Regions from separate parts of the Promicromonospora sp. Populi genome, predicted to be linked through region 3. Evidence: riboswitches for the same ligand, from Rfam matches in the RefSeq annotation. Region 3 holds a riboswitch; each other region holds the start of a gene.

Region 1 (7,182 bases), 2.4 Mb from region 3:
CCTGATGGTCGATGACGGCGGGCCCAGCGACCTCAGAGGGGTCCAGCTCTATGTCGAGGGTGCTGACACGGTGGCGTTCATCGAGAGCCCGGGCAGCCCTCCGTCCCTCGTCCTGGAGCGGTGACGAGCACGTCCCCCATCCAGGTCAGCCGGCGGCGAGCACCTCTGCGACCGTCGTGACCTCGATCAGCGGTGCGTAGAGCCGCATTACCTCCAGGGCGCGCTCGTGGTTCTCAGCCGTCGAGCCCGCGCAGGCGTCCGCGACGACCAGGACCCGGCGGCCCGCATCGGCGGCGGCGAGCGCCGTCGAGAGCACGCAGCAGTCGGTGGCGACGCCCACCAGCACCAGCTCGCCGGCCCCGCGCGTGGCGGCGTCGAGCTCCGGCCCCCACTTGCCGAACGTGGCGCGGGAGACGACGGGCGCCCCGGCGGTCACGGCGTCGGCCAGGCCGGCGATGTCGTAGATCGGGTCGTCCTCGGGCACGAGCGCGAACGGCCACTCGTCGAAGTAGGTGCGCCAGGCGCCGTCGGGCACCTTGGGGGCGACGTACCTGGTGAGGACCGTGCGGCCCGCGAATGCGGGGAGCAGACGGCGGGTGCCCGCGAGCGCGCTCGGGTAGGCGGGGGCGGCCCAGGGGCTGGACGGGCGCGCGAAGACGTCCTGCATGTCGATCACGACCAGGGCGGCATCGTGCCCGACGGCGCCTGCTCCGCCGTCGACCGGCGTTCCGCCGTCCGTCATCGCTCCTCCTGGCGGCGCACCGCGCCGGCGCTCAGCAGGAGCGTGCCGGCGAACCCGAGGACCAGGGCGACGAGCACGCCGAGGTTGGCGCCCGCCCAGGCGCCGTCGGACCCACCGAGCGGGCCGAGCAGGTAGCCCTGCCAGCCGAGCCACGGCGCGTAGGTGTTGGTGACCAGACCCCAGCCGATCGCGGTGCCGCCCAGGACCAGGAGCACGGCGACCCAGTTCACGGACCCGTACCGGCCGGAGGCGGAGTACAGGTCGGCGTCGGTGTAGTCGCGGCGGCGCAGCAGGATGTCGGCGAGCAGCACGCCGCACCACGCGGCGACCGGCACGCCGAGCGTTATGAGGAAGCCCTGGAACGGGCCGATGAACGAGTCGGCGACGAACACCACGTAGATCGCGCCGACGATCATCAGCGCGCCGTCGATCGCTGCCGCCACCCAGCGAGGCGCGGGCAGCCCCAGGGACAGCAGCGCGAGCCCGGAGGAGTAGATGTCGAGCGCCGCGCCGCCGATCAGCCCGGCCAGGGCCACGATGGCGAACGGGATCAGGAACCACGTGGGCAGGATCGTGGACAGGGCGCCGATCGGGTCGGCGCCGATCGCCTCGTTGAGCGCCGGGTCGGAGCCTGCGAGCAGCAGGCCGAACACCAGCAGCACCACGGGGGCGAGCGAGGCGCCCAGGGTGGTCCAGCCGACGATCCTCGGGCCGGAGGCGGAGCGCGGCAGGTAGCGCGAGTAGTCGGCCGCCATGTTGACCCAGCCCAGGCCGAACCCGGTCATCATGAACACGAGCCCGCCGATCACCTGCGGCCCGCCCCCGGCCGGGAGCGCGGAGACCGCCGCCCAGTCGACGTGGCCGGCGACCAGGAAGATGTAGACCACGGTGAGCACGGCCGTCAGCACCGTGATGACCACCTGCAGCCGCATCACCAGGTCGAACCCGAAGATGCCGGCGACCACCACGATGCCCGCCACGACGACGAGGGCCACGACCTGCGTGATCGTGCCGCCGCCCCAGCCCAGCGTGCTAAGCACTGTCGACGTCGCGAGCGTGGCCAGCGCCACCAGCACCGTCTCCCAGCCCACGGTGAGGATCCAGGACAGCAAGGCGGGCAGCTTGTTGCCCCGCACGCCGAACGCGGCCCGCGACAGCACCATGGTCGGTGCCGACCCGCGCTTGCCGGCCAGCGAGATGAACCCGCAGAACAGGAACGACACCACTATGCCGACCACGCCGATCACGGTTGCCTGCCAGAACGACACGCCGAACCCGAGCAGGTAGGAGCCGTAGCCCAGCCCGAGCACCGACACGTTGGCCCCGAACCAGGGCCAGAAGAGGTTGCGCGGCGACCCGCGCCGTTCCGTCTCGTCGATGGTGTTCAGGGCGTTGGTCTCGACGCTACCGGGGGCGCTCATGGTGGAGATCCTGCCACTGGCGCAGGCCCGACGGCGAGAGGTGTTGCGCAGACCACTGTTGAACCCAGGTCAGCTCGGGTCGGGACGCCGAAGGGCCCGCACCGTGTGGTGCGGGCCCTTCGGGGTGTGCGGTTCCGTTCCGGCTCAGCCGACGCGGAGGAAGACCGGGCTGGACTGCCAGATCGACGAGTAACGCACGGTCTCGCCGGGGACCGGAGCCTCGATCTGCATGCCGTCGCCCGCGTAGATGGCGACGTGGCCGGGGCTCCAGATCAGGTCGCCCGGCTGGGCCTCGGCCGCGGAGACCTGGGTGCCGACGTCGCGCTGCGCCGAGGAGGAGTGCGGCAGGCTGACGCCGACCTGGGCGTAGACGTAGGACGTGAAGCCGGAGCAGTCGAACCCGGCAGGGGTGGAGCCGCCCCAGACGTACGGGACGCCGAGGTACTGCATGGCGATGTCGACGATCGCCGAGTTGGACGCGGCCGGGGCCACGGCGGCGGCTTCCTCAGCCACGGCTTCCTCAGCCACGACGGGCTCAGGCTCCGGCTCCGGCTCCGGCTCGGGCGCCGGCGTCACCTTGATGGTGCCGGTCTCCAGCTCGAACTCGCTGTCGGCGGCCACCTTCACGGCAGGCGCGGTGTCGACCTTCGCGGTGGTCAGCTCGGCGGGCACCGTGGTGTTCGCCTCCCGGGCGGCCGCCTGCACGGCGTCCTTGACGGCCTTGAGCTCTGCGGTGTTCGTGCTGGGGTCCTCAGCCGGCGCGGCGGTCGCGGGGACGCCGAGCAGCGAGACGACAAGGCCCGAACCGGCCGCGACGAGCGCGCCACGGCGGGCTGCGCTGGACAGACCACGGCTGGCAGCGCGAGAGATGGGGGTCAGGGGGGTGATAGCTCTGCGGGCAGCACGATGGCGCCCAGGCGTGCGTGTAGTCACGTTCTGTCTCTCCCGGCGCCTACGAGGTGAGCTGTCGGATTCGGATCGGAGACTGACCCGGCCGCGGTACTGCTCGTTGTGCGGCTTCACCCCAAGGGCACCCGATGGTGCCCGCAAACGGTGGTTCCCCCGTCCCTGTCGTCTGGCTGTTGCAGATCTCGCGGCGGTGACAGGGCTCGGCGTCCGCCTCGAGAGCTCACGGAATTGCCGTGAGCGGGATCGAACGTAACCCCCGACCGTCCGATAGTCACAATCGGATTACGCCTATCCGGCCTGCTGGCGTACCTATTGACGGCAAATCGGACATGGGATAGGTCACAGTGCGCGGGTCCCCGCCCTGGTCAGGGCGGTGCCCGCGCACCGGAGACCGAATTGTCGGGTGAGACCTACTCCGGCAGCACGTTGTGGTTGCCCGCGAACAGGTTCTCGGGGTCGTACCGACGCTTGATCCCCGCCAGCCGGTGGTACGTCTTGGCGGGGTAGACCGCTGCGACGTCATCCTCGGTGGCCGTCGAGAGGAAGTTCGCGTAGGCGCCGCTGAGCTGGGGGGCGAGCCGCCCCCAGATCGCGTCCAGGCCCGGACGAGCCGCCTCGACGACCGGCTGCGGACCACCGGTGAGGGTCACGACCATCAGCTCCGCTCTGCGGTGCGGATAGGCGGTCGCATCGTCCGGGACCTTGGACACCGCACCACCCACCCCGCGGACGGCGATCAGCGGCGACCCCGGCGACGTCCCGACCTCGGCGAGGATCCGCAGGGTCTCGGGCACCGACTCCCGCTCGACGAACCCGTTCCGGGCGACAAGCTGGATGCCGGGCGGCGGCGTCGCGCCCTCTTCGAGGATGTCCGCGTACGGCGTCAGCGCGACGTCGTCGTCCAGGACCGTCCCGAGCCGGCGGATCGGGTCCAGCGCCCGGTCCGCGAGCTCTGCGTCGTCGCCGTCGAAGGCGACGTGGATCTCGACCGGAGCCTCGGGGCCGCCGGCGAACGGGTTGGCGAGGCTCGCGATGGACGTGAGCTCCTCCGGGGCGGTACGGAGGTAGTCCGCCCAGCCCTGGAGCACGGCACCGGCCTCCGCCGCCGGGAAGGTGACCTTGCCGAAGAAGACGTCGGTCGTCGGGTGCGCCGCGAACTCGAAGGCGGTCACGACACCGAAGTTGCCGCCGCCACCGCGGATCGCCCAGAACAGGTCCGGGTTCTGCTCGGCGCTCGCGGTCACGACCTCGCCGTCGGCGATGACCACCTCAGCGGCGACCAAGTTGTCCAGGGCCAGGCCGTACTTCCGTACCTTCCAGCCGATTCCGCCGCTCAGCGTCAGCCCGCCGACGCCGACGCTCCGGGTGTCGCCCGAGGAGATCGCCAGGCCGTGCGCGGCCAGTGCCGTCGCGACCTGGCCCCAGGTGGCGCCGCCGCCGATCCGCACGAGGTGACGTTCGTCGTCGACGACCTCGATGTCCGCGAGCTCGCTCAGGTCGATCACGACGCCGCCGTGATTGGTGCCGAAGCCCGGAAAGCTGTGGCCGCCGCCGCGCACTGACAGGGCGAGCCCCGAGCCGCCGGCGAATCCGACAGCCGCCCGCACGTCCTCGACCGTCTTGGGCCGCAGGACATACGCCGGGCTACCCGTAGTCAGCACCGAGCGACTGGCCGACTCGTACTCGGCTCCGCCGGGCTCGATGATGTCGCCGCCGAAGCCGCGGCGAAGAGTTTCGAGCGCTGAGTTCATGACGTTCCTTCCAGAGGGGGTTCCACAGGGGGTGACCTTGCGTGTTGCACCGAACGACCACAAGACTCCGCGGACCCGATGCGTGTGACAGGCGGCCATGTGACCTGGGCCATATCGGGCGGCTGAAGCGCCGGTGTCACAAGATGGCGCTGCCCGGCGTCCTGTGGTGAGACTGTCCAGACGAACAGGAGCCACCCATGGCAGGCACGTCCCAGGCCGCACCCGACCCCGCCACCGAGGCGTTCGTCGCCCACCGCAACCTGCTGTTCACGATCGCCTACGAGATGCTGGGCTCCGCCGCCGACGCCGAGGACGTTCTGCAGGAGACGTGGCTGCGGTGGGCGGGCGTCGACCTCGATTCGGTGCGGGAGCCCCGGGCGTACCTGATCCGGATCACCACCCGGCAGGCGCTGACCCGGCTGCGCACGCTCGGCCGGCGCAAGGAGTCGTATGTCGGCCCCTGGTTGCCGGAGCCGCTGCTCACCGCGCCCGACGTCGCCGAGGACGTCGAGCTGGCCGACAGCGTCTCGATGGCGATGCTGCTGGTGCTGGAGACGCTCGCACCGACCGAGCGGGCGGTATTTGTGCTGCGGGAGGTGTTTGCCCTGGACTACGACGAGATCGCGGACGCCGTCGACAAGAAGCCGGCGGCGATCCGCCAGATCGCTCACCGGGCGCGAGCACACATCGCGGCGCGCCGACCGCGCGGGGTCGCCTCCGCCGCCGAGACCCGCAGCGTGCTCGCAGCGTTCCGGGGGGCGGTCGAGACGGGCGACCTGCAGAGCCTGCTCGACGTCCTCGCGCCCGACGTCGTGCTGCTGAGCGACGGCGGCGGCGTGGTGCCGGCCGCTCTGGAGCCCCTCGTGGGCGCCGATGGTGTGGCGTTCGTGCTGGGCCGGATCCCCGACGTGGCGGTGCTGGAGCCGGCGCAGGTCAACGGCTACCCGGCGCTGATCGTCCGGGTCGAGGGCAAGATCAGCACCGTCCTGGCGGTGCGCATCGACAACAGCCTCGTCACCGGGCTCTACGCGGTGCGCAACCCCGACAAGCTGTCGCACATGGAGCGGGAGACCTTGCTGAGCCGCTGAGCCGCTGAGCCGCTCGGCCGCTGAGCCGCTCGGCCGGTCCGGGCTAGCCGGCTCCGCGAGCACTGCCTCGGCCACCACCAGGTCCTCCCAGGACATGCCCGTGCTCTTGAACACGAGCGGCCGCGCGGGGTCGGGTCGCACAGCGCCGGTCACGACGTCGCGCAGCGGCACCAGGTCCTCGGCGCGGAGCGCGCCGTCCGCTATCGCCAGGACGACGTCGCCCGCCTCGCGCAGGGCCGCGCCCGGATCCTCGACGACGACGGTGGCGCGCGCGAGCAGCCCGGCGGGCAGCTCCCGGGCGTCCGGCTCGTGCGAGCCGACGGCGATCACGGCAGCGGTGTCGGCGATCAGGGCGGCGTCGAACAGCGCCTCGCGCGCCGACGTCGTACACACGACGACGTCGGCGGCGCGCAGCGCGTCGTCGGACTCCCGGCCGCCCAGCCGGACCACGGTGGCGCCATCGATCCGTGCGCCGTCGGTCCGGGCGACCCGGTCCGGGTCCCGGACGAGCTGGGTGACCTCACCCAGCGTCCGGCGCCCGCCCAGTGCGTCCGCGAGCGTCGCGACGTGCCCGTGCGCCTGCGGTCCCGCGCCGATGACCGCCACGCGGAGCGGGTCCGCGCCGTCGAGCAGCCGGTCCAGCACCGCCGCCACCGACACTGCGGGCGTGCGCAGCGTGGTCAGGGCGATCCCGTCCAGCACGGCGACCACGCCGAGCGTGGCAGCGTCGAGGAGCAGGTAGGAACCCTGGACGCGGGGAAGCCCGAGGGCCGCGTTGGCGGGGGCAACCGTGGCGACCTTGATCCCGACGTGCGTCCGGTCGCCGCCGCCGTCGGACGGCATGAGCAGCAGCTCGCCGGCCCGCACCGGCACACCCTGGCGCGGCAGGTCGGCGGCCGGGTCCAGCCCGCCCGCGAGGGCGGCGCGGAGGGCGGTGACGGCGTCGGCGGGGGAGCAGGCGGCCGCCACAGCCGCGGCGTCCAGCACGAGGGGCGCGCTCATCGGAGCACAAACCCTGGGCCGAGGGGGTCGGCTGCGTCGACCACGAACCGGTGCTCGCCCGTGCGGTACGCCATGCCGGTGACCTGGGGAATCACCGCTGGTCGTTCGCCTTCCCGCGTTGTGCCGACGACGGCGCCGGTGAACGTCGAGCCGACTATCGACTCGTGGTGCAGCGTCGGGCCGCCTACGCCGACCCGGCCGTCGTCGGCCAGGATCGCCAGGCGTGCGCACGTGCCCGAGCCGCAGGGGGACCGGTCGACCTGGCCGTC
Region 2 (7,182 bases), 1.3 Mb from region 3:
TGAGCTTCGAGAGCTCCGGCGCCGATCAGGCGGCAAATCTCGTGGCCGAGGTGCCGGCGACCCCCGGCACCCTCCCACCGGTCATCGACCTCGAGTTCTACGGCCCGTACTTCGAGGACCGCCCGACGCCGGACGAGGTGCACACGATCCTCGACCCGCTCGTCGCAGGTATCGAGGAGTACTACGGGGTGGCCCCGATCATCTACGCGACTGGGGACGCGTACGACCTGTATCTCGCCGACCGCTACCCCGACCTGCCCATCTGGATCCGGTCGGTCGCCTGGGCGCCCCGGCTGCCGGACGGCCGCCCCTGGACGCTCTGGCAGTACTCGAACCGCGACCGGCTACCCGGTTACGACGGCGTGGAGCCCTACATCGACATGAACGTTTTCGCGGGCACGCGCGAGGAGCTCGAAGCCCTCACGCTCGACTGAAGGGCCTGACCGCTAGGCGTCCCTGGCATAGTCGACGCGGCTCAGCCCCAGCCACGCCGCGAGCTGCTCGATCTCGGCGTGCACGGCGTCCATCGTGGGCCCGGCGAACGGCAGGTCCTCGTGCACCGCGAAGACGTTCAGCACACCCGCCTTGTGGTCCGCCTTGGCGTCGAGCTTTCCCACGAACCGCTCCCCGTGCAGGATCGGCAGCGCGAAGTACCCCCACCGCCGCTTGCCCTTCGGCTTGTACATCTCCAGCGTGTACTCGAAGTCGAACAGGTCGAGGAGGCGGGGCCGGTCGGCCGCCATCGCGTCGAACGGGGACAGCAGGGCGGTGCGGGGCTCGAACTCGTCGTCCACTCGCTCGAGCTGCTCCGGGTCGACGCGCCACTCGCCGTCGACCCCCTCGATCTCGACCGCCTCGCCGGGTAGGTCCACCCACCAGACCTCGTCGCCCGACCGACCCTGCACCCGCTTGCGGGCGATGCCCTCGGCGGCCAGCCGCCGGTCCACCCGCTCCTGGAGCGCCTGCTCCAGGGGAACCGCCTCGACCTGCGGATACACCCGCTCGGCGAGGTCCCACAGCCGCTGGCGGCCCTTGCGCCCCACCATCGCGAGCTTGCCCTGCATGTTCAGCGCTTCCAGCATCTCGGCCACGCTGCGGCGGCTGCTCCACCCCTCGGCGCCCCAGGTGTACGGCACGCGGGCCCCGTCGGGCACGTCTTTCGCCAGCACGGGCCCCTCCGCCGCTACCTGCGCCAGCACCTCCCGCTCGAAGTCGGCGTTGTCGGCGAGCCACTGCCGCATGGTCTTGTTCTGCGGCCACCGGCTCATCTGCTCCAGGTACAGGGGCAGGTCACCCATCGACCGCACGGTGCCACGCAGCTGGAACAGCATGCGGTCGGTGATCGCGTCGTCGACCGCGCCCTGCCAGTACTCGTTGCCGAGCCGCGACCACGCCACGAGGTCGACCGCGGGCGCGACCGCCGCCGTCGGATCCACCGCGAGGAACGTCAGGTCCTCGACGAGCTGCACCAGGTCGACAGGCCGGCGAGCGTCGAGCAGCTGAGCGCGAAGCGCGATGCGGCGTGCCTGCAGCACGGTGAGCCGGTGGTTGGCCATGCCGCGAGAATACGGACCGACACCGACACGGTTCTGACGCACATGATTTCTCAGGACTTTTAACGGCCTTCTCTGCCGCATTCCAACGCCAAGAATGCCGCTTGGGCTGGGGAAAGGCATTCGGTCGAAAACTTACGCACGGTTCGGGCACTCCGGTACTTCACAACCCGTTGTTATCTGATCGAGACAGGTCGTTAACCCGTATGTAGCGTCGGACTCGTTGGGCCACCGGAGGCACAACCGCGGGCCCCATTCCCCAGCACGGTACGGGCCCACGCACCCGGCGACTGGAGAACATCGGTGAGTACCACCGTCCGACGCGGTCGACACCGCGCCGATCATGCTCCTAGCACTCCCCTCATCACCATGACCCGCACCGCCGCCCGCTCGGGCGCGCTGATCGCGGCGTCGTCCGGACTTCTCGCCACGGCGTTCGCACCCAGCGCACACGCCGTCGCCGAAGACGGCTCGCACCAGCTCGCGGGCGTCGACAAGGCAGCACTGACGCAGAACGCTCGTACGGAGCTCCCCGCAGCGCCCGCGGTACAGGTTGCGACCGACGCGAAGCTGAGCATCGAGAGCAAGGCCGTCAAGGTCACCCCCGCTCCGGATCCCGAGCCAGTGGTGGAGGCCGTCGCCAACCCGGAACCGGAGGTCGCGGTCGAGGAGGCCGAGCCGGCCAGCCCGGACTACGCGTCCGACGGCTCCATCGGAGCCGAGGCCATCTCGATCGCCATGCAGTACATCGGCATCGCCTACACGTACGGCGGCGACTCACCGAGCACGGGCTTCGACTGCTCGGGCCTGATCAAGTACGTATACGCCCAGCTGGGCATCGACCTGCCGCACTCGTCGTCGTCCATGGCGGCCACGGGCTACCAGGTCGCCACGCCCATGCCGGGCGACATCGTGTGGACCCAGGGCCACGTCTCCCTCTACGCGGGCGACGGCATGGTGGTCGAGGCCGCCAACTACGGCACCCCGGTGCGCTACACGACGCAGTGGCAGGACTACGCCGTCTACATCCGCCCGTACTGACCTGACCCCACCCCACCGGTTGTGGGTGGGATCGTTGCAACGATCCCACCCACAACCATCCAGGTCAGTAGGCGACGGCGGCCGCCGCATCGACGATGCCGTACCCGTACAGCGGGGTCCACAGCCCGACGAGGCCCAGCAGCGGGTCACGCGAGGTGTAGAGGATCGCCCGCTCCACCTCGGTCAGGCTCCGGCCCTGGCTGAAGAGCAGCGCCGCGACCCCGGCCACGTGCGGGGTCGCCATCGACGTGCCCGCGTAGGAGTCGTAGTTGCCCTGACCACAGGTCGCCGACCCGGTTCCCACGGGAACCGTGGACCAGACGTCACCGGCGCAGCCGGTCAGCCCGCCCGAACCTCCGGGCGCCGAGACGCTCTTCAGGTCGAGCTTGATCGGCAGCTCCGAGTAGTAGGAGTGGATACGGGCCGAGTCCGTGGCGCCCACGCAGATCGCGACGCTGGTGAACGCCGGGTCGGTGCACAGCGGGGTCGACGAGTTGCCCGCCGCCGCCACCGTGAGCACGCCCCGCTCACGCGCGTACGCGATGGCGTCCCGCATCAGGGTGTCGACGCCGAGGATCGTCAGCAGCTGCGCTCCAACGCCCGAGCCCAGGGACAGGTTGATGACGTCGGCGCCGTGATTGGCGGCCCAGCGGATGCCGTCCGCGATGTCCTGCGTCGAGCCCGAGCCCGCCTCCAGGACCTTGACGGGGAGGATCTTGGCACCCGGTGCCACGCCCGCGACTCCGATGCCGTTGTTCGCCTTGGCGGCGACGATCCCCGCCACGTGCGTGCCGTGCCCGTCGCCGTTGTTCTGGCCGTCGGGGCCTCTGAGATCCCCGTTGCCGCACGGACGGACCGCCGCGCAGCCGGTGAAGGTGGCACCCTGCAAGAGCTGCCCTGCCAGGTCGGGCTGCTTGAAGTCGACGCCCGTGTCGACCACGGCCACCACTGCGCCCTTGCCAGTGCTCGCCGACCAGGCAGCCTCGGCGTTGATCTGGTTCAGGCCCCATTGCCTGTTCCGGAGAGGATCGTTGGTCGCGGCCTGCGCACCCGGCGCCATGGCGACGAGCACCGCCACGGCGAGCACCGCGGAGGTGGCGGCGCTGACGAGTGACTTCCTGTTCATGTAAGCCCCCATTGCTCACACAGGGGCTGATTACCCCCGAAGTGGCCCAAACCTATGGGTATCGGACAGGGGCGAACAGGGCGAACGCCAGGATGTGGGTGAAATTTACACAATCGCAATCGCTGGCGGCACGGAGTGTCGGGCCAGGTCAGGCCCAGGCCTCGGCGAGCTCGCCCTCGGCCTCCGCCTCGCGGGAGAGCCGGAGCGCCGCAATCGCCGCCCCGAGCAACAGGGCGACCACCCAGGCGCCGAGCTGGTGCCCCTCGGACACGACGGCCGCCGGGGCGATCTCGTCCCAGGCGATACGGGCCGCGGTCAGCGCGTCGTCAACGAATGGCGAACCCGGCCGGATGCCCTCCTGCACGGCTACGAGCGCCGGACCGGCCGCCTGCAGCACCCAGACGATGCCCGCCGTGGGCAGCCAGCCCAGCAGCTCGATGGGCTTGCTGTCCACGGCGAGGCCGAACGCGATGCCGAGCGCGACCGCGAGGATCCACCACGTGCCGACCGGAGCCACCGCATGGCCGGGGACGAGGCCCCACAACCAGCTGTCGAGGAGCACCACCGGGAGGGCGAGCGCGGGGCCGCGCAGGGCGGCAGGCCCGAGGCCCGTCAGCAGGCCGGCGCCCAGCCCGACGATCCCCGCCGCACCGGTGGCGACGAGCATCCCGAGCGGTACCGAATCGTCGGGCACGCCCCCGCGGACAACAAGCCACCAGGAGCCACCGACCGCGGCAGTCAAGCCGAGCAGGGTCCCCGCGATCGCCGCAGCCGCCCCGGCGCCGGCCGAGGCGGGCAGGCGCGAGGTGGCGCCGGCGAGGACGCCGCCGAACAGGGCCATCGTGACCAGGCCGACCATGGCGCCGTCGGCGGTGAGCGGGACCGGTAGGAAGCCGGCGACCCCCGCAATCGCGCCCTCCGCAAAGCCCGTGAACTCGTACGACAGCTGCATCAGCCAGGGCAGAAATCCGCAGATCCACCACGCGACAGCGCTTATGGGAAGCACCCACCAGGCGGAGATGCGGTACTCACTATCGGCCATGCCGCCGGACGATAGCGGAAGTGTGATGTCGGTCATAACCCCTGAAGCCCGGAAGGACGCAAATCTCCACCTTCGTTGGGTCAGACCGTAATGCGTAATCTGATCGTGACTTTTTCCGGGAACGTGTGTACTTTGACTTCTGCCCCACCACATCGGTGGAGCCGCGAGCCGGACGCCGAATCCTGTCACCGGTTCACGACCAGACGTTCGAGACAGGAGCGGGGGACCCACTTCCGGGCGACAGCAGGATCGTCGTCCTCGGGGTGAAGCCGGACGGTACCCCCCAGTAGCCGTGCGGCCGGGTGTTGTACTCCTACCCGAACCCGACAGCTGACCTCGCAGGCGGTACAGGAGACATTTAGGTGACGAACTCCCTCCGCGGACGGCATCGTGACAGCCGTCCGGCCATGACACCGCTGACTATCCTCGCTCGTACCGCCACCGAGAACGCCGGCAACGTTGCCCGCCGCGGCGCCCTCGCTGCAGCCGCAGGCGGCGTCCTGATCTCGACCATCGCGACGACGGCCCACGCGGCCCCTGCGATGGACCTCAAGACCGACGTCAAGACGGCCAAGCTCAACACGGCTGACCTCCAATCGCTCACCGCGGTGGCCAAGCAGGCCGTCGTCAACTCCCGCACCGTGACAGTCCCGATCAACGCGAAGATGCCGATCGAGATGGAAGTTCTGGGTACCTCCTCGGGCTCGGGTGCCGCGGGCGAGGGTGAGGGCGAGGAGAGCACCGCTCCCGCCGTCGTCTCGGTCGACGCACCGGACCCGGTCCCCGTCGGCCAGCAGGCTGTCAACATCGCCTTGAACTACCTCGGCATCACGTACGTGTGGGGCGGCGCGTCGCCGTCCGCAGGCTTCGACTGCTCGGGCCTGGTCCAGTACGTGTACTCGCAGCTGGGCTACTCGCTCCCGCACTCGTCCGGTGCGCTGCTCGGCGTCGGCTACCAGGTCACCTACCCGGAGCCCGGCGACATCGTCTGGACCCCCGGCCACGTGGCCATCTACGCGGGCGACGGCATGATCATCGAAGCGTGGGCCGCCGGCATGCCGGTGCGCTACACCGAGATGTGGCAGAACAGCCCGACGTTCGTCCGCGTCACCTGAGTCGCGCGCAGCAGTAGTTCCGCATCGCGAGGCGCCGCCTCCGCATCGGGTTTGTGCCCGACGCCGGAGGCGGCGCCTCTCGCGTACCCGCCTCGATGGCGGCTACTGAGGCCAGTCGCAGGTGTCCGCGATGAAGGCGAACAGGTCGGCGCGCGCGGCGTCGGGCATCGGCACGTAGATCACGTGCTGCGGCTCGCCGTCGACGCTCGCGTAGACGGGCACGAACGTGCCGCGCTTGTCCTCGCCCACGGCGTGAGCGTCGCAACGGGCGGGCACGACGGGAAGGATGATCCGGCCGGAGTCCTGCCCGGCCAGGTCTTCGCCGACCCAGCCGGAGGCGCCGCCGCTCGGGTCGGGGTTCTCCATGAGCGTGGTCCCGCCCAGCCGGTCGATCGTGACCTCCGGGCCACCCGCCACCGGCTCGACCCGCAGGCTGACCAGCGCGGTCAGCTCGCCGTCGCGCGCCTCGACGGGGACGTCGGCATCAACCTCGAGGCGTGCGCCCGCCGCCACGGCGGCCTGGGCGCAGTCCACCGCATGGTTGCGAGCGAGGTGCCCGCCGGAATCACCGGCGTCGACGACGACGTCGCTCACCGGGCCCAGCTCGTCGTGCTCGCCCAGGGCCAGCGTGATCGTGGCGGACGGCGCGGCGTCCGGCACCGGCTCGTCCGGTCCCGCCGGGAAGCCGGCACACTCCGCCTCGCCCAGCCCCAGGTAGACGTCGCGGGTAGTGCCAGGACGCAGGACGGCTGTCCGCCCTTCCCTGGTGGGGTGCGACGGCCCGAAGCCGTCGGCGTCCAGGGCCCCGGAGACGAGCGTCATCGTCTCGTCGGAGCTGTTGGTCACCTCGAGAACGATCTCCCGGTCGGCATACTGCGTACGCCCCTGCCCCACCTCGACGCTGAGGTGGGCGGCGACGTCGTCGGGCACCGGACCGAGGGTGGACTGCGGCGTCGCACCACCGTCCGTACATGCGACAGCGGCCGCGCCGACCACCATCGTCAGAGCGACGACGGCGGCGGCGCGGCCGCGGGATGCCGCGATCAAGCGGTCTTACGCCGGCCGAAGATCGCCTGGACGATCAGGATCACGATGATCGCGCCGATCACCGCGAACAGCCAGCTCGACCAGGACCAGAACTCGTCGAAGCTGATGTTGAAGATGAGTCCACCCAGCCAGCCGCCCAGCATGGCGCCGAGCACACCGAGGAGCAGCGTGACCCAGAATCCGCCCGGCTGCTTGCCCGGGATGACGATGCGTGCGATCACGCCGGCGATCAGTCCGAGGATGAGAAAGGCCCAGAAG
Region 3 (7,182 bases):
CGCGGCCACGGGGTCGACGTCGTCACGCAGCCGGGGCAGCCGCTTCAGCAGCATGTTCACCTTGAGCTGGGCGCCTTCGGGGTACGACGCCGCGGCCGCACCAGCGACGTCCGGTGCAACCGCGCCGGCGCCTCCCCCGCCGGCGGCCAGCAGCCGGTCCAGCTCGGCCGGGGCGCACGCCGCGAGCACGTGTCCGGCGCGCACACCCCGGGTGCGCCCGTCGGCGTCGGTCCAGGCGACCTCCGGATCCGAAGCACCTGACGCGCCCGGGGCACCCGAAGCACTCAGGCCCCCCGAGGCGCCCGGGTCCACAGCGGTGACGGTCGCCGAGGTGACGATCGTCGCGCCCGCGGCCACCGCGGCGTCGCGCAGGGCGCCCGAGACGGCGCCCATGCCGCCCACCGGCACGTCCCAGTCGCCGGTCCCGTTGCCGATCACGTGGTAGAGGAAGCAGCGGTTCTGCCGCAGGGACGGCTCGTCGACGTCGGCGAACGTGCCGATCAGGCCGTCGGTGGCGGCCACGCCGCGTACGACGTCGTCGGCGAAAGTGCGCCGCAGCACCGCGCCGAGGGGCTCCTCGAAGAGGGCGCGCCAGGCGGCCTCCCCCACGCCATCGACCACGAGGTCCCGCACGGCCGCACGCGGGAGCAGCGGCTCGGTGAGCGTCGGCGCGAGGCGGCGGGCGACCTCGGCGGTCATCGTGTAGAAGCGCCCCCAGGCCTCGAAATCGGCGTCGGATCCGCTCCCCGAGCCGGTACCTGAGCCAGTGCCTGAGCCCGAGCCAGTGCCAGTGCCGGCCAGGCGCCGGAACGAGGCGCGCGTGGCGGCGGCGTCCTGGGTGTCGACGAGGAGGCCGCCGTCGGCCACGGGGGTGTAGGAGGAGTAGCGGCGACGCACGAGGCGGATCGGCAGCCCGAGCTCGTCGATCACCTGCCGCGGCAGGAGCGAGACGAGGTAGGAGTAGCGCGACAGCCGCGCGTCCACGCCGGCGAACGGGCGGGCCGAGACGGCGGCGCCGCCGACGTGGTCGGCACGCTCCAGGACGAGGACGGATCGGCCGCCTTGGGCCGCGTACGCCGCTGCGGTGAGGCCGTTGTGACCGCCGCCCACGATGACGACGTCGTACCGGGAGCGAGTGGAATCGGGCATGTCCGCCATGGTGGCACGGGCACTCAGCGGGGGCACTCATTGCCAGGAACGTGCCTGCCCAGGACGCTATGTGACCTAATCGTGACATTTGAGAGAAAGGTGGGTACGGTCATGACACCTCGCCAGCAACGGCGGGGTCCTGGTCCGGACGCCGAGCCCTGTCACCGGATCTGAGCAGCTAGAACGTGACAGGGGCGGGGGAACCAAGTAAGCGGGCACGCGAGTGTCCTCGGGGTGAAGCCTCCTTTGGAGGCCGGGTGAACTGAACTCCCCATCCGAACCCGACAGCTCACTTCGTAGGCGTCCGAGGAGATCACTGGTGACCGTACTCACCGACCGCACCCACAACCGGGCGGACGACCAGACCGCCCGCCCGAACAACCGGGGGCGGCACCGCGCCGAAGGCCCCGCACTCACCCCCTTCACCGCACTCACCCAGACCGCCGCCGAGAATGCCGCCCGTACCGGCGCCATCGCGGTCGTCACGTCCGGCATGCTGGCCTCGGTCTTCACCCAGACCGCTTCCTCCGCGCCCGCCGAGACGCACACCCAGGCCGCACTGGCCAACGCCACACCGGTCAGCAACACGGTCGACACCGCGCCCCGCGCCGGCCTCGCCGAGAACCTCGTGACCAAGGTCAAGGTCACACAGGACGCCGACTTCTGGGCCGAGCGTGGAAGCGTCACCGTGACGCCGTACGCCGAGACCGAGGCCGGCATCGCCGAAGCCAAGGCGAAGGCAGAGGCCGAGGCTCGCGCCAAGGCCGAGGCGGAAGCCGAGGCACGGGCCGAAGCCGAGGCGGCAGCCGCCGCTGAGGCCGCGGCCGAGGCCTCAGCGGAAGCCGAGGCCGCCGCGGTCTCCAGCAGCGCGGAGTCCTCCGACCTGGGCCAGCAGGCAGTCAACCTGGCTCTCGAGTACGTGGGCGTGCCCTACGTGTGGGGCGGCTCGTCCCCCAGCGTGGGCTTCGACTGCTCCGGTCTGGTCAGCTACGTCTACGGGCAGCTCGGGATCAGCATCCCGCACAGCTCCGCGCAGATCTCGACCATCGGCTACCAGGTCTCCGCCGCGAACGCCCAGCCGGGCGACATCGTCTGGACGCCGGGCCACGTCGCCCTCTACGCGGGCGACGGCAAGGTCGTCGAGGCGCAGCAGGCGGGCACCCCCGTGCAGTACGGCACCATGTGGCAGGACAACCCGGTGTTCATCCGGGTGACGGGCTGACCTGACCCACCCGGTACTGCGAAGCAGAGCGTCTGTCCTGCCCTTCCCCAAGAACAGGCCGGACGCTCTGCTTCGCCGCTCGACCCTGGTCCGGTAACGTCCCCGGCGTGAAGATCCTCGTACCGGACGTGCCGTTCGACCTCGACTTCCCGGCCCTGCTGCCCGACGGCGGAGCCTCCTTCGCGCCCGGCGGCACCGACACGGTGGTCGCTTATCGCATGAACGAGCCGGTGCCCGACGAGCACCTCGACGCCGAGCTGCTGGTCACCTGGGCCAGCCCGCCGAAGATCGTCGCCGACGCCGCCCGCCGCCTGACCGGGCTCCGCTGGGTGCAGACCCTCTCCGCGGGGCCTGACGTCGCGCTGCGCGCCGGGTTCGGTCCCGACGTCGTCATCTCCTCCGGCCAGTCCCTGCACGACGACACCGTCACCGAGCACGCCTTGGCCCTGATCCTGGCCTCGGTGCGCCGGATCGACGTCTCCCTCGCCGCGCAGCGGGAGCACCGCTGGGCCAAGGAGATCTCGTTCGCGCAGGGCGACCCCGTCACCGGCCGCGAGTACACGCTCGACGGCGCCCGCGTGACCATCTGGGGCTTCGGGTCCATCGCCCTGCGTCTGGCCCCGCTGCTGACGGCGCTCGGCGCGCAGGTCACCGGCGTCGCCTCCCGGGCGGGCGAACGCTCCGGGTACCGGGTGGTGGGCGCCGACGAGCTGGACGCGCAGCTGGCCGAGACCGACCTGCTCGTCTCGTTGCTGCCCGGCCTGCCCAGCACGCGGCACATCCTCGACGCCCGCCTGCTGAGCCTGCTGCCGCCGACCGCCCGCTTCGTCAACGTCGGGCGGGGAGCGACCGTCGACGAGGAGGCGCTCGTGGCCGCGCTGCGGTCCGGCGCTCTTGCCGGCGCGGCGCTCGACGTCATGGAGACCGAGCCGCTGCCCGCGGACTCGCCGCTGTGGGACGTCCCGAACCTGATCCTCACGCCCCACGTGGCGGGCGGACGCCCCCGCGGCGCGGCCCGCTTCCTGGCCGCCCAGCTGACGTCCTGGCACAAGGGCGAGGAGCTACGCAACGTAGTCAAGCGCTGACAGGCTTGGTTGTGGGCAGTTAACCCCTGGGGCCCCTGGGGCGGGGTTGGCAGACCGGGCAGGTGAATGACGAGCGGTTCATGAACGGGTCCCGGCGGATCAGCGCGCCGCAGCGGCGGCAGGCCTCGTTCTCGCGGCCGTACACCGCGAGCGACCGGTCGAAGTAGCCCGACTGCCCGTTCACGTTGACGTACAGGTCGTCGAAGCTGGTGCCGCCCTGGGCGAGCGCCTCGCGCATGACCTCGGCCGCCGAGTCCAGCACCCGGCGCACGTCCGCGACCTTGAGCTTGTCGGTCGGCCGGGCCCAGTGCACCTGCGCGCGCCACAGCGCCTCGTCGGCGTAGATGTTGCCCACGCCGGACACGACCGTCTGGTCCAGCAGCGCCCGCTTGATCTGGGTCCGACGACGACGCACCCGGCGCACCAGCTCGTCAAGGTCGAGGTTCGGGTCGAGCAGGTCGCGCGCGATGTGCGCCACCGGCCCGGGCAGCACCGGCAGGTCGGAACCGTGACCGGCCGGGGCCGCACTCCCCCGGGGCAGGCCGTCACCGTCGGGCACCAGGTCCTGCACGCTCAGGTGCCCGAACGTGCGCTGGTCGACGAAGTCGAGGTAGCGCGCGCCGGAGGGCGCTCCGGTCAGGTGCAGGCGAACGCGCAGGTGCGGGTGCCGCCAGTCGTCCGCGGCCGTGCCCAGCGCGGAGCTCGGCCCGGCACCCGCCTCCGCGCCGGACTGCTCCAGGCCCAGCACCACGCTCGACGCGTGCCCTGGGTCGTCGCCCACCACGGCGTCGCGCACAAGAAGCTGTCCCGACATACCGAGGTGGGCCAGCAGGGCCGCGGCAGGAGAGGACTCGACCGGCTCGACCGCCGGCGAAAGATCCGCGAGCGGGAGCCAGAGGAACTTGCCGCGGCGCACCGCGGCCGTCAGGCGCCGGCCGGTGAGCTGGTCGCGGAACGAGCCCGGGCCGCCGTCGTGCCGCCGGACGCTGTACTCGCGGAACACCTCGACGTCGCGCACCACCGCGCCGACGACCAGGCGGTCGAGACCGTCCCGGACGGTCTCGACCTCGGGAAGCTCAGGCACCGGGGGCTGCTGCGTCGTTCTTGGCGTCGTTCTTCGAGGCGTCGTCCTTGGGCAGCGGGAACTGCTCCAGGAGCGCCCGGTACGTCTCCTCGGCCGCGCCCTGCTCGGCGTGCTTCTTCGCGCTGCCGGAGCCGGAACCGTAGGTGACGCCGTCGATCACGACCGTCGAGTGGAAGACCCGCGCGTGCTCGGGGCCCTCGAACGTCGCCACGTAGTCGGGCGAGCCCAGGCCGCGTTCGGCGGAGGCCTCCTGCAGCGAGGTCTTCCAGTCCAGCCCGGCGCCCAGGCCGGCGGCGACGTCGAGCGTCGAGTCCGCGAGGCGGTGCACCAGGGCACGCGATGTCTCCAGGCCGTGCGACAGATAGGTCGCCCCGATCAGGGCCTCGACCGTGTCGGACAGGATCGAGTCCTTCTCGAAGCCCCGCGTGCGGATCTCACCCTTGCCGAGCAGCACGTACTTGCCCAGGCCGAGGGTGCGCGCGATCGCGGCGAGCGCACGCTGCGACACCGTCGCCGCCCGCATGCGCGCCAGGTCCCCCTCAGACAGGTCGGGGTGACGCCGGTACAGCGCCTCGGTGACCACCAGACCCAGCACGGTGTCGCCCAGGAACTCCAGGCGCTCGTTCGTGGGGATGCCCCCGGCCTCGTGCGCGAACGACCGGTGAGTCAGTGCCAGCACAAGAAGCTCGGGGTCCAGATGGACCCCGAGCTTCTCAAGCAGCGCGGTAGGTTCCGGCCTCGCCGGCGACGTCCCGCCCTTGGCCACGTCAGCCCGCGTGAACGGTCTTCAGGGCGTCGCGGTAGGTGCGGCCCTTGTAGGTGCCGCACGTCGGGCACGCCGTGTGCGGCAGCTTGTTGCCCTGGCACTGCGGGCAGGTGGTGAGGGTCGCTGCGGTGGTCTTCCACTGCGAACGACGCGCACGGGTGTTGCTGCGCGACATCTTGCGCTTCGGAACAGCCACGGCTAGCTCTCTTTCGTCTCGTCCGACACGCTCGTAGGTTCGAGCATGCTCTGAAGCGCCGACCAACGAGGGTCGACTACGTCATGGTGATGACCGGGGTCGTCAGCCAGGCGCGCTCCGCACTCGGAGCACAGGCCCGGGCAGTCCTCCCGGCACAGCGGTTGAAATGGTAGTGCAGTCACGACCGAATCCCGAAGCGAAGGCTCCAGGTCGGCCATGTCGTCCTCGTTCAGGACGTATTCCTCGTCGTCCAGGTCCGACTCCGTGTCGTCCGCCCCGCGGTTGTCCGCTCCGCGCTTCGCCGACGTAGCGGTCTTCTCGGGGTAGGCAAACAGCTCGGCGATCTCGACCGTGAGCTCACGGGTGATGTCGTCGAGGCAGCGGCTGCACTCGCCCTTGGCCGTGCCGCGGACGGTGCCGGAGACCAGCACGCCCTCCATCACGGACTCGAGCCGCAGGTCCAGCTCCAGGTCAGAGCCTTCCGGGATACCGATCACGGCAGTGCCGAGGTCCGACGGCGCCTGCACGGTCGCGCTGTGCGTACGCATCGATCCGGCACGCCGAGAAAGCTCGTGCGTGTCGAGCACGAGCGGCGAGTTCGGTTCGCGGGCGATAGCAAGCTCCGATGAGGGCAGTGTCGGTTCAGTGTCCGAGAGGACGATGAGGGGGGTGGACCGGCGCAGAACGTCACGGCGCGGACCAAAAACCAATCTTACGACATGGATCGGGCCTCACGCGCGCCCGCACGGGGTGACAGGCCTCACGAGCCGGCGGGCTACTGGCCCAAGGCGGACCGCAAGGCCTCCGGCACCCCCGCCGGAACCAGGTCGTCGACCGGTCCCCCGTGCCGCGCGATGTCCTTGACCAGCGACGACGCGACGTGCGCGTACCGCTGGTCGCCCGGCAGGAAGATCGTCTCGACGCCCGACAGGTGCCGGTTCATGAGCGCCATCGGCTGCTCGGCGTCGAAGTCGCCGCCGCCGCGCAGGCCCTTCACGACGGCGACCGCCCCGATCTCCCGGCAGAAGTCCACCAGCAGCCCCTGGACGACGGCGACGCGGACCCGGGCGAGCGCCGGGTCGGCCTGAGCGGCGGACTCCAGGGCCGCGCGCACGAGACCGGCGCGAGTCTCCAGGTCGAGCAGGCCGGACTTGCCGGGGTTCTTCGCGACGCCGACCACCACCTCGTCGAACATCGTGGCGGCGCGGCGCACGACGTCCAGGTGGCCGAGGGTGATGGGGTCGAACGACCCGGGGCAGACGACGGTGGTCACGCGTCCACGCTATCCGACGGCCGTGTCCGAGGGCTCCGCGACCGAAGGCTGTGCGTCCGAGGGCTCCGCGTAGTAGACGGCCGTGTCCCCGTAGTCCTTGCGGGCGAACGCGGCCAGGCCGGACGGCCAGGCCGGCTCGGGCGTCCGGATAGAGCGCTCGACCACCAGTACCGCACCGGCGGCCAGCACACCCGGCGCGGCCAGGTGGGTCAGGACCCCTACGAGCGTGGCTTCGTCGAGGTCGTACGGCGGGTCGAGGAAGACGAGGTCCAGCGGCGCCGTCGGGCCGGGACCTGCGTCGGAACCTGCGCCGAGAGCTGGGCCGGGAGCTGGGCCGGGAGCTGGGCGCGGCCCCGCGGCCGCCAGCGCCGCGGCGAACCGCTCCGCGGTCTCCGTCGCGACACGCA
Region 4 (7,182 bases), 690 kb from region 3:
TCAAGATCGCCGTGGGCAAGGCCGGGCGGGTCCACCCGCTGCTGTGGATCGCGGCGGTCCTCTTCGTCGTCTACTTCCTGCTGGGCCCGATCCGCACGGCAATAGGCCTCTGACCTGCCCGGCCGGCGTCGGGGTCGGGTCGGGAGGGGTCCGCTCTGAGCAAGTGGTTGGGCCTGGTTCTGGCGTCAGGACCATGCCCAACCGCTTGGCAGAAGCGGACCTTTAGATCGAGCGCGGTCAGGCCGCCAGAGTCTGCTTTTGGGGGGTTTGGGACATGCCCGGGTAGTCGACCTGGAGGTACGGGCGGGGGATGCGGTGTGCCCGGGACAGGCGGGCGTGCACACGGACGTGCCAGGTTCTGGCCGCCCAGATCGTCGCGATCACCGCGACGAGCAGCGTCGCCATCGCACCGAGGAGCACGGCGTACCGCGGTCCGAACGTCTCACCGATCCAGCCGACCACAGGCGAGCCGAGCGGTGTGGTGCCGAGCAGGACCATCACGTAGATCGACATGACGCGCCCGCGCAGCTCTGGTGCCACGGACAGCTGGATCGCCGCGTTCGCGGAGGTCAGCATGGTCAGGGAGGCGAAGCCGACGGGGATGCACATCAGCAGGTACCCGAGGTAGGTCGGCATGACCGCCTGGATCCCCATGGCGATCGCGAAGGCGAACGCGGCGCCGAGCACGAGCCGTACCCGCGGCCGCTCGCGCCGTGCCGCCAGCAGCGCGCCGGCGAGCGAGCCGATCGCCAGGACGGAGCCGAGGATGCCGTACTCGCTCGCTCCCCGGCCGAACTCGACGCGCGCCATCATGGCCGATGTCAGCTGGAAGTTCAGGCCGAACATGGAGACCACGCCCATCACGACCATGATCACCACGATGTCGCTGCGCCCGCGGATATAGGAGAGCCCTTCGCGGATCTGGCCCTTGGCGCGCGAGGCGGTGGGCAGGGGGTACAGGTCGCCCATCCGGGAGAGCGAGATGATCACGGCGCCGAACGTGATGCCGTTGATGATGAACACCCAGCCGCTGCCGACGGCGGCGATGAGCAGCCCAGCCACACCGGGACCGATGAGCCGCGCGGCGTTGAAGTTCGACGAGTTGAGGCCGACGGCGTTGGCGAGCCGCGTGGGCGGCACGAGCTGGGCGACGAACGTCTGGCGCACGGGCCCGTCGATGGCGCTCACGACCCCGAGCAGGGTGGCGAACACGTACACGTGCCACAGCTCCGCCGCGCCGGACAGCACCAGCGCACCGAGCCCGAGGCCCAGTACGCCCATGCCGGCCTGCGTCATCATCAGGAGCTTGCGCCGGTCGACGCGGTCGGCGAGCAGCCCGGCCCACGCGGACAGGAACAGGTGGGGGAGGAACTGCAGCGCGGTGACGATACCCACGGCCACGCCGGAGTTGTTGGTCAGGACGGTCAGGACTACCCAGTCCTGCGCCACGCGCTGCATCCAGGTGCCGATGTTGGCGACGAGAGCGCTGGCGAACCAGAGGCGATAGTTACGGAATTTCAGGCTGGCAAAAGTGGCGCTCATTGAGCGGCGATCCGGATGAGGAGCTCGTTGGCTCCTGCAAGGATCTCTCTCTCCTCTACGGTCAGGGTGGACAGCTGTTTGGTGAGCCAGGCGTCGCGCCGACGCCGGGTCTCGGCGACCTCACGCACGCCCGCGGCACTGAGCCGGACGACGACCTGGCGCCGGTCGGTGGCGTGCTCGACCTTCTCGACGAGGCCGAGCTCCGCCAGGGTGTTCACGGCCCGGGTCATCGACGGCGGTCGGACCCGCTCGTGCTCGGCGAGGGAACCGGGGGACATCTCGCCGTGCTTGTGCAGGACGGTCAGGATCCCGAACTGCCCCTCGGGGAGGTCGGCCTCGCCGCGTTCGGCACGCAGGCGGCGGGAGATCCGGGTGAGCGCGACGCGCAGGTCGCCCCCGACGGTGGCCGGGCTGTTACTGGGCCTGCGGGAGCTCGACGACACTGCCGTAGTCTAGTTCATTACCCTTGCTAACGGTACGTGGGTGTGCTCACACCACGGGGGGACGACGAAGCGCCCGCCCCCGCAAGGGGACGGGCGCTTTCGAAAGCTGCTGCCAGCGGTCAGCGCGAGCGATGTGTCTGCGCGAACTGCGCGGGACCCGGCTGCGGTTCCTGCGGGAGCTCCTGCTGCGCGGTCGCGAACCGCTGGCCCTGCTCGCTGTGCGCCTTGAGCCGGTTCTCGAACTCGGCCTGGGTGCGCAGCTCGTCCTCGGTGGGCCACAGGCCGATGCCGAGGATGAGCAGGAACGTCACGACGCTGACAGCCATCACCAGCGGCACGAGCAGCTGCATCGTGGACGCGCCGGGCGGGACGCTGTCGACCGGGTTGATGACCGAGACGCCGGCCATACCCGTGTAGTGCATGCCGGTCACGGCAAGCCCCATGACGAGCGTCGCCACGATCGTGGCGAGCGTGCCGCGGATGTGGACGGTGCACCACAGAGCGGCGGTCGCCGCGACGACCGCGATGACGATCGAGGCGATGACGTAGGTCGGGTCGTAGACGACGTCCGCCGACATCTCCATTGCTTCCATGCCCATGTAATGCATGGCCGCGACACCCGCGCCCGCCAGAGTGCCGCCGACGATCATCGCCGCCAGCTTGCGCTTGCCCAGCTCGGTGATGAAGAGGCCCGCACCGACGACGACGATGGCGATCGCCGCGCTCAGGAGGGTCTCGGGAATGTTGTACCTGATGGTCACGCCGGAGGCGGAGAAACCCAGCATGGCGACGAAGTGCATCACCCAGATGCCGGTGCCGCCGAGGGCGATGGCGCCGAACACGAGCCACGCCGCACGCGTGCCGCCCGAAGCTGCTCGGGCACGAGACGTGCACGCGAGGCCCGTCGCTGCGCCGGTACACGAGATGGCGTACGCCAGCAGAGGCGTCACGATCCCGAATGTGAAGTGGTCGATCACTGGCATGGTGTTGAACAGCCCCTCAGAATGGTTCCCTCTGTTGCGGAAACGTTACAGAGTCCCTGTACCTCGGACAATAGGCAGAACTCCCCGTTCAAGGGATATTGCGGACGTGATCGTGCTGGTCAGAGACTTTCCACGATGTAGTCCACGCAGGCGGTGAGTGCCGCGACGTCGTCCGGCTCGACCGCGGGGAACATGCCGACCCTCAGCTGGTTGCGCCCGAGCTTCCGGTACGCGAACACGTCCTGGATGCCGTTGGCGCTCAGTTCGGAGAGTACTAGTCCGACGTCGATCTCGTCGGTCAGGTCGATGGTGCCGACCACCGTGGAGCGCTCTTCCGGGCGCGCGACGAACGGCGTCGCCCACGGACGGGACTCGGCCCAGGAGTAGAGGATCTGGGCCGATGTCGCGCAGCGCTTGGTCGACCAGTCGAGGCCGCCCTGGGCGATCAGCCACTCCACCTGGTCGGCCAGGAGCAGCAGCGTGGCGACGGCGGGTGTGTTGAGGGTCTGGTCCAGGCGGGAGTTCTCGAGCGCCGTCGTCAGCGACAGGAACTCCGGCACCCAGCGCCCGGAGCTCTCGATCCGGGCGGCGCGCTCCACCGCGGCGGGGGAGAGGACGGCGAGCCAGAGGCCCCCGTCGGCCGCGAACGCCTTCTGCGGGGCGAAGTAGTAGGCGTCGGTCTGGCTCAGGTCGACGGGCAGCGCGCCGGCGCCGGACGTCGCATCGGTGAGCACGAGGGCGCCGTCGGGCCCCGCGGGGCGTAGCACGGGGGCCATGGCCCCCGTGGAGGTCTCGTTGTGCGGGGTGGCGTAGGTGTCGACGTCGGCGGACGCCTGGAGGTAGGCCACCGTGCCCGGCTCCGCCGAGATCACCTGGGACGGCTCGAGGAACGGGGCGCGTGAGGTCGCCGTCGCGAACTTGCCGCTGAACTCGCCGAACGACGCGTGCTGCGCCCTGCGCTCGACGAGGCACAGCGTGGCGACGTCCCAGAAGGCGGTGGAGCCGCCGTTGCCGAGCGCCACCTCGTACCCGTCGGGCGCGCCGAGCAGCTCCGTGACACCCTCGCGAATGCGGCGCACCAGGTCTTTCACCGGGGCGCGCCGGTGCGAGGTGCCGAGCACAGCGGCGTTCGACACGAGATGATCGAGCTGTGCCGGGCGCACCTTGGAGGGGCCGGAGCCGAAACGTCCGTCGGCTGGCAGCAGATGTGTCGGGAGTGTCAGTGGCACAGAACTAGACTAGAACCTGGGCCGACGCCCGGGCCGCACGAGTCCAGGGCGACTGGGCGGCTGCGCGCATGACGGGAGCTGACGTGACGGATCTGATCGACACCACCGAGATGTACCTCAAGACGATCTACGAGCTCGACGAGGAGGGCATCACCCCCCTGCGCGCGCGCATCGCGGAACGCCTCGGGCACTCCGGGCCGACGGTGTCGCAGACTGTCGCGCGCATGGAGCGCGACGGCCTGGTGATCGTGACCGGCGACCGCCACCTCGAGCTCACCGAGCTGGGCCACGACAAGGCGATGCGCGTGATGCGCAAGCACCGCCTCGCGGAGCGGCTGCTGACCGACGTCATCAAGCTGGACTGGGAGCACGTGCACGTCGAGGCGTGTCGCTGGGAGCACGTGATGAGCGACCTCGTGGAGAAGCGGCTCGTGGGCCTGCTCGACCACCCGCACCACGACCCGTACGGCAACCCGATCCCCGGGCTGTCCGAGCTTGGCGAGGCCTATACCGACGTGCCGTTCCTGACGGGCGTGATCTCCCTGCCGGCGGCGTTCGAGGCCGCGGCGAAGAAGGGCGTCAAGGGCGAGCCGCTCGCGGCGTCGCTCACCCGCATCGCGGAGCCGCTGCAGACCGACGTCGAGCTCCTCTCGCGGCTGTCCGACGCCGGACTGGTGCCGGGTTCCCGCATCACCGCCGAGCACCACGACGGCCTCTTCACGGTGACTGTGGACGGCTCCGGTACGGCGCTCGAGCTCAGCGAGGACCTGGCCCGCCACCTGTTTGTGGCGACGGCCTGAGTCTGAGGGTCCGTTCTGACGGGCTGAGCGGGGCTATCGCGCGCCCGTTTTGTCGGAAAGAGGTCACCCTGTTTTCGACACGCTATGGCATTCGTTGCCGGAACGTGACATCGGCCAAGAGGTCCGGTACGTTCAGAGCGCTCCCGCGGAGTTTTTCGTAGGAGTCCTCGGACGGACGCCGAACTCTGTCACCGGCTCGAGGCCCCAAGACGACCGCATGACAGAGGCGGGGGACCCACCAATGGGCGCCAGGGTGCGTCCTCGGGGTGAAGCCGGGTTTTCCTTCGGGAGATCTCGGCCGGGTGATTTCTCCCACCCGAACCCGACAGCTGACCTCGAAGGCGTTCAAGGAGAGGTACTACGTGACTGCACGTACCACCCGCGCACGCCATAGGGCTGCGCGCCGACCCGTGACTCCGCTCACCGAGTTCGCCCAGAACGCCGCAGTCGGTCGCCGTACCGCTGTTGCCGCTGCTGGTGGAGCGCTTCTCGTCTCGACCTTCGGCGGCGCGATGGCCGCACAGGCTGCGCCGGTCGAGGCCAGCCAGGCCAAGATGAACTCGGTCGACCTGAACGCGCTGACGTCGCAGGCTCGCGAATCGCTCACCAACGCTCCTGTTGTGACCGTCGCACCCGACGCCGAGCTCAACGTCGAGAAGGCCGCGGTCTCCGTGGTCTCCGCCGACGAGAACGAGGACTACCAGGCCGAGCTGGCCGCCGAGGAGGCTGCTGAGGCAGCCGAGGCCGCTGCCGCGGAGGCTGCTGAAGCAGCCGAGGCCGCCGCCTCGTCCGTAGACGTCCCCGCGTCGGCGATCGGCAACTCCGTGATCTCCATCGCGAGCCGCTACATCGGCGTTCCCTACGTCTCCGGTGGCGCCAGCCCGAGCGGCATGGACTGCTCGGGCTTCACCCAGTACGTCTTTGCTCAGCTCGGCATCGATCTGCCGCACTCGTCGTCGGCGCAGTCTGGCTACGGCACGCAGGTGTCGGCCTCTGAGGCCCAGCCGGGCGACCTGATGTGGACCCCGGGGCACGTCTCGATCTACGCCGGTGGCAACACCATGATCGACGCGTCCAAGCCGGGCACCGTGGTCGACTTCCGCACCATCTGGCAGTCGAACCCCACCTTCATTCGTCTGGGCTGATCGCAGCCGCGCAGTACCGCAAGACAGAGCGCCTGTCCCGTCCCGACAGGCTCGACCCACGGTGGTCGAGCCTGTCGAGACCGGGCAGGCGTTTTGCTTTGCCATTTTCTGCAGTCTTTTTGCTACCGGTAACCCACAACCAGTGCGTCGCCGGTAGCGTTGGCGTGCAAAGATGCTTGAGCGAAGAAAGGGCTGGCAATGACGCGATCCGAGGTCGTACTGGTCGGGGTGGACGGGTCGGCCGCGAGCCTGAACGCGCTGGACTGGGCCACCGCTTACGCGCATCGTGTGGGCTGGGCGCTGCACATCGTGTGCAGCTACTCCTTGCCGTCGTTCACGGCGGCGTCGCTCGACGGCGGGTACGCCGCACTCGATGACACCACCATCCAGGAGGGCGCCAAGGCGGTCCTCGCCGAGGCCGAGGCTCGGGTGGCCGACAGCGGCGTGCGCGCCACCACCGAGGTCGCCACCGGAGACGCGGCGGGTGTGCTCGTGGAGATGTCCGCCGACTACGGGCTGGCCGTCGTCGGCACGCGCGGCCGGGGTGGGTTCGCGGAGCGGCTGCTCGGTACTGTCTCATCCGCACTGCCCGCGCACGCGAAGATCCCCGTCGTGGTGGTGCCGCTGCGCGCGGAGGCGAACCGCGGCGTCTCGTGGACCGTGCCGGGCGCCGGATCCGGCGCCCCGCCGGCACCCGCCGCTGACGTGTCAGGCACGGCGGCGTCCGGCACGGCTCCCGGGGCGGGCGAGACCCGGGAGGTGCGCCGGATCGTCGTCGGTGTGGACGGGTCCCCGCAGGCCGAGCGGGCCCTGCAGCAGGCAATCTTCCAGGCCAACGCGTGGGGTGCGGAGCTGACCGCCGTCACCGGGGTGCCCGTGGGCAACTCGGGGATGCTGGCGTGGCTGCCGTCGACCATCGACCGCGAGCAGGTGCTTGCCGACATCGGGGCCGGCATGGACGTCCTGATCGACCGGTACGAGGCGGAGAACCCTGGGCTGCGGATCCGGCGGATCGTGCTCGACGGGACCGGCGCCGAGCT

Evidence for each region. A riboswitch is a leader RNA that binds a small molecule or an ion and turns the genes downstream of it on or off. The one in region 3 is predicted to bind cyclic di-AMP.
Region 1: linked by a shared signal. The riboswitch ahead of AB1046_RS00200 (C40 family peptidase) and the one ahead of AB1046_RS10965 (C40 family peptidase) in region 3 are both predicted to bind cyclic di-AMP.
Region 2: linked by a shared signal. The riboswitch ahead of AB1046_RS16880 (C40 family peptidase) and the one ahead of AB1046_RS10965 (C40 family peptidase) in region 3 are both predicted to bind cyclic di-AMP.
Region 4: linked by a shared signal. The riboswitch ahead of AB1046_RS13945 (C40 family peptidase) and the one ahead of AB1046_RS10965 (C40 family peptidase) in region 3 are both predicted to bind cyclic di-AMP.

Annotation. Positions count from the first base shown of each region.
Region 1 covers NZ_CP163528.1:33,012-40,193, forward strand. The annotation lists gene AB1046_RS00185 (hypothetical protein) at 1-124, shown strand, start outside; gene AB1046_RS00190 (cysteine hydrolase family protein) at 146-742, opposite strand; gene AB1046_RS00195 (cytosine permease) at 739-2,163, opposite strand; gene AB1046_RS00200 (C40 family peptidase) at 2,308-3,096, opposite strand; cyclic di-AMP (ydaO/yuaA leader) riboswitch at 3,099-3,288, opposite strand; gene AB1046_RS00205 (FAD-binding oxidoreductase) at 3,483-4,823, opposite strand; gene AB1046_RS00210 (RNA polymerase sigma-70 factor) at 5,021-5,911, shown strand; partial or broken gene AB1046_RS00215 (ornithine cyclodeaminase family protein) at 6,032-6,913, opposite strand; gene AB1046_RS00220 (proline racemase family protein) at 6,910-7,182, opposite strand, start outside.
Region 2 covers NZ_CP163528.1:3,727,523-3,734,704, reverse strand. The annotation lists gene AB1046_RS16905 (GH25 family lysozyme) at 1-434, shown strand, start outside; gene AB1046_RS16900 (crosslink repair DNA glycosylase YcaQ family protein) at 447-1,556, opposite strand; gene AB1046_RS16895 (C40 family peptidase) at 1,923-2,594, shown strand; gene AB1046_RS16890 (S8 family serine peptidase) at 2,659-3,720, opposite strand; gene AB1046_RS16885 (hypothetical protein) at 3,869-4,762, opposite strand; cyclic di-AMP (ydaO/yuaA leader) riboswitch at 4,926-5,122, shown strand; gene AB1046_RS16880 (C40 family peptidase) at 5,170-5,877, shown strand; gene AB1046_RS16875 (hypothetical protein) at 5,980-6,924, opposite strand; gene AB1046_RS16870 (GlsB/YeaQ/YmgE family stress response membrane protein) at 6,921-7,182, opposite strand, start outside.
Region 3 covers NZ_CP163528.1:2,396,503-2,403,684, forward strand. The annotation lists gene AB1046_RS10960 (phytoene desaturase family protein) at 1-1,158, opposite strand, end outside; cyclic di-AMP (ydaO/yuaA leader) riboswitch at 1,299-1,462, shown strand; gene AB1046_RS10965 (C40 family peptidase) at 1,469-2,371, shown strand; gene AB1046_RS10970 (NAD(P)-dependent oxidoreductase) at 2,479-3,456, shown strand; gene mutM (bifunctional DNA-formamidopyrimidine glycosylase/DNA-(apurinic or apyrimidinic site) lyase) at 3,476-4,540, opposite strand; gene rnc (ribonuclease III) at 4,533-5,261, opposite strand; gene rpmF (50S ribosomal protein L32) at 5,308-5,502, opposite strand; gene AB1046_RS10990 (DUF177 domain-containing protein) at 5,505-6,050, opposite strand; gene coaD (pantetheine-phosphate adenylyltransferase) at 6,278-6,775, opposite strand; gene AB1046_RS11000 (RsmD family RNA methyltransferase) at 6,785-7,182, opposite strand, start outside.
Region 4 covers NZ_CP163528.1:3,087,235-3,094,416, reverse strand. The annotation lists gene AB1046_RS13975 (NCS2 family permease) at 1-113, shown strand, start outside; gene AB1046_RS13970 (MFS transporter) at 238-1,542, opposite strand; gene AB1046_RS13965 (MarR family winged helix-turn-helix transcriptional regulator) at 1,539-1,985, opposite strand; gene AB1046_RS13960 (MHYT domain-containing protein) at 2,105-2,935, opposite strand; gene serC (phosphoserine transaminase) at 3,088-4,197, opposite strand; gene AB1046_RS13950 (iron dependent repressor, metal binding and dimerization domain protein) at 4,281-4,997, shown strand; cyclic di-AMP (ydaO/yuaA leader) riboswitch at 5,164-5,357, shown strand; gene AB1046_RS13945 (C40 family peptidase) at 5,408-6,142, shown strand; gene AB1046_RS13940 (universal stress protein) at 6,341-7,182, shown strand, end outside.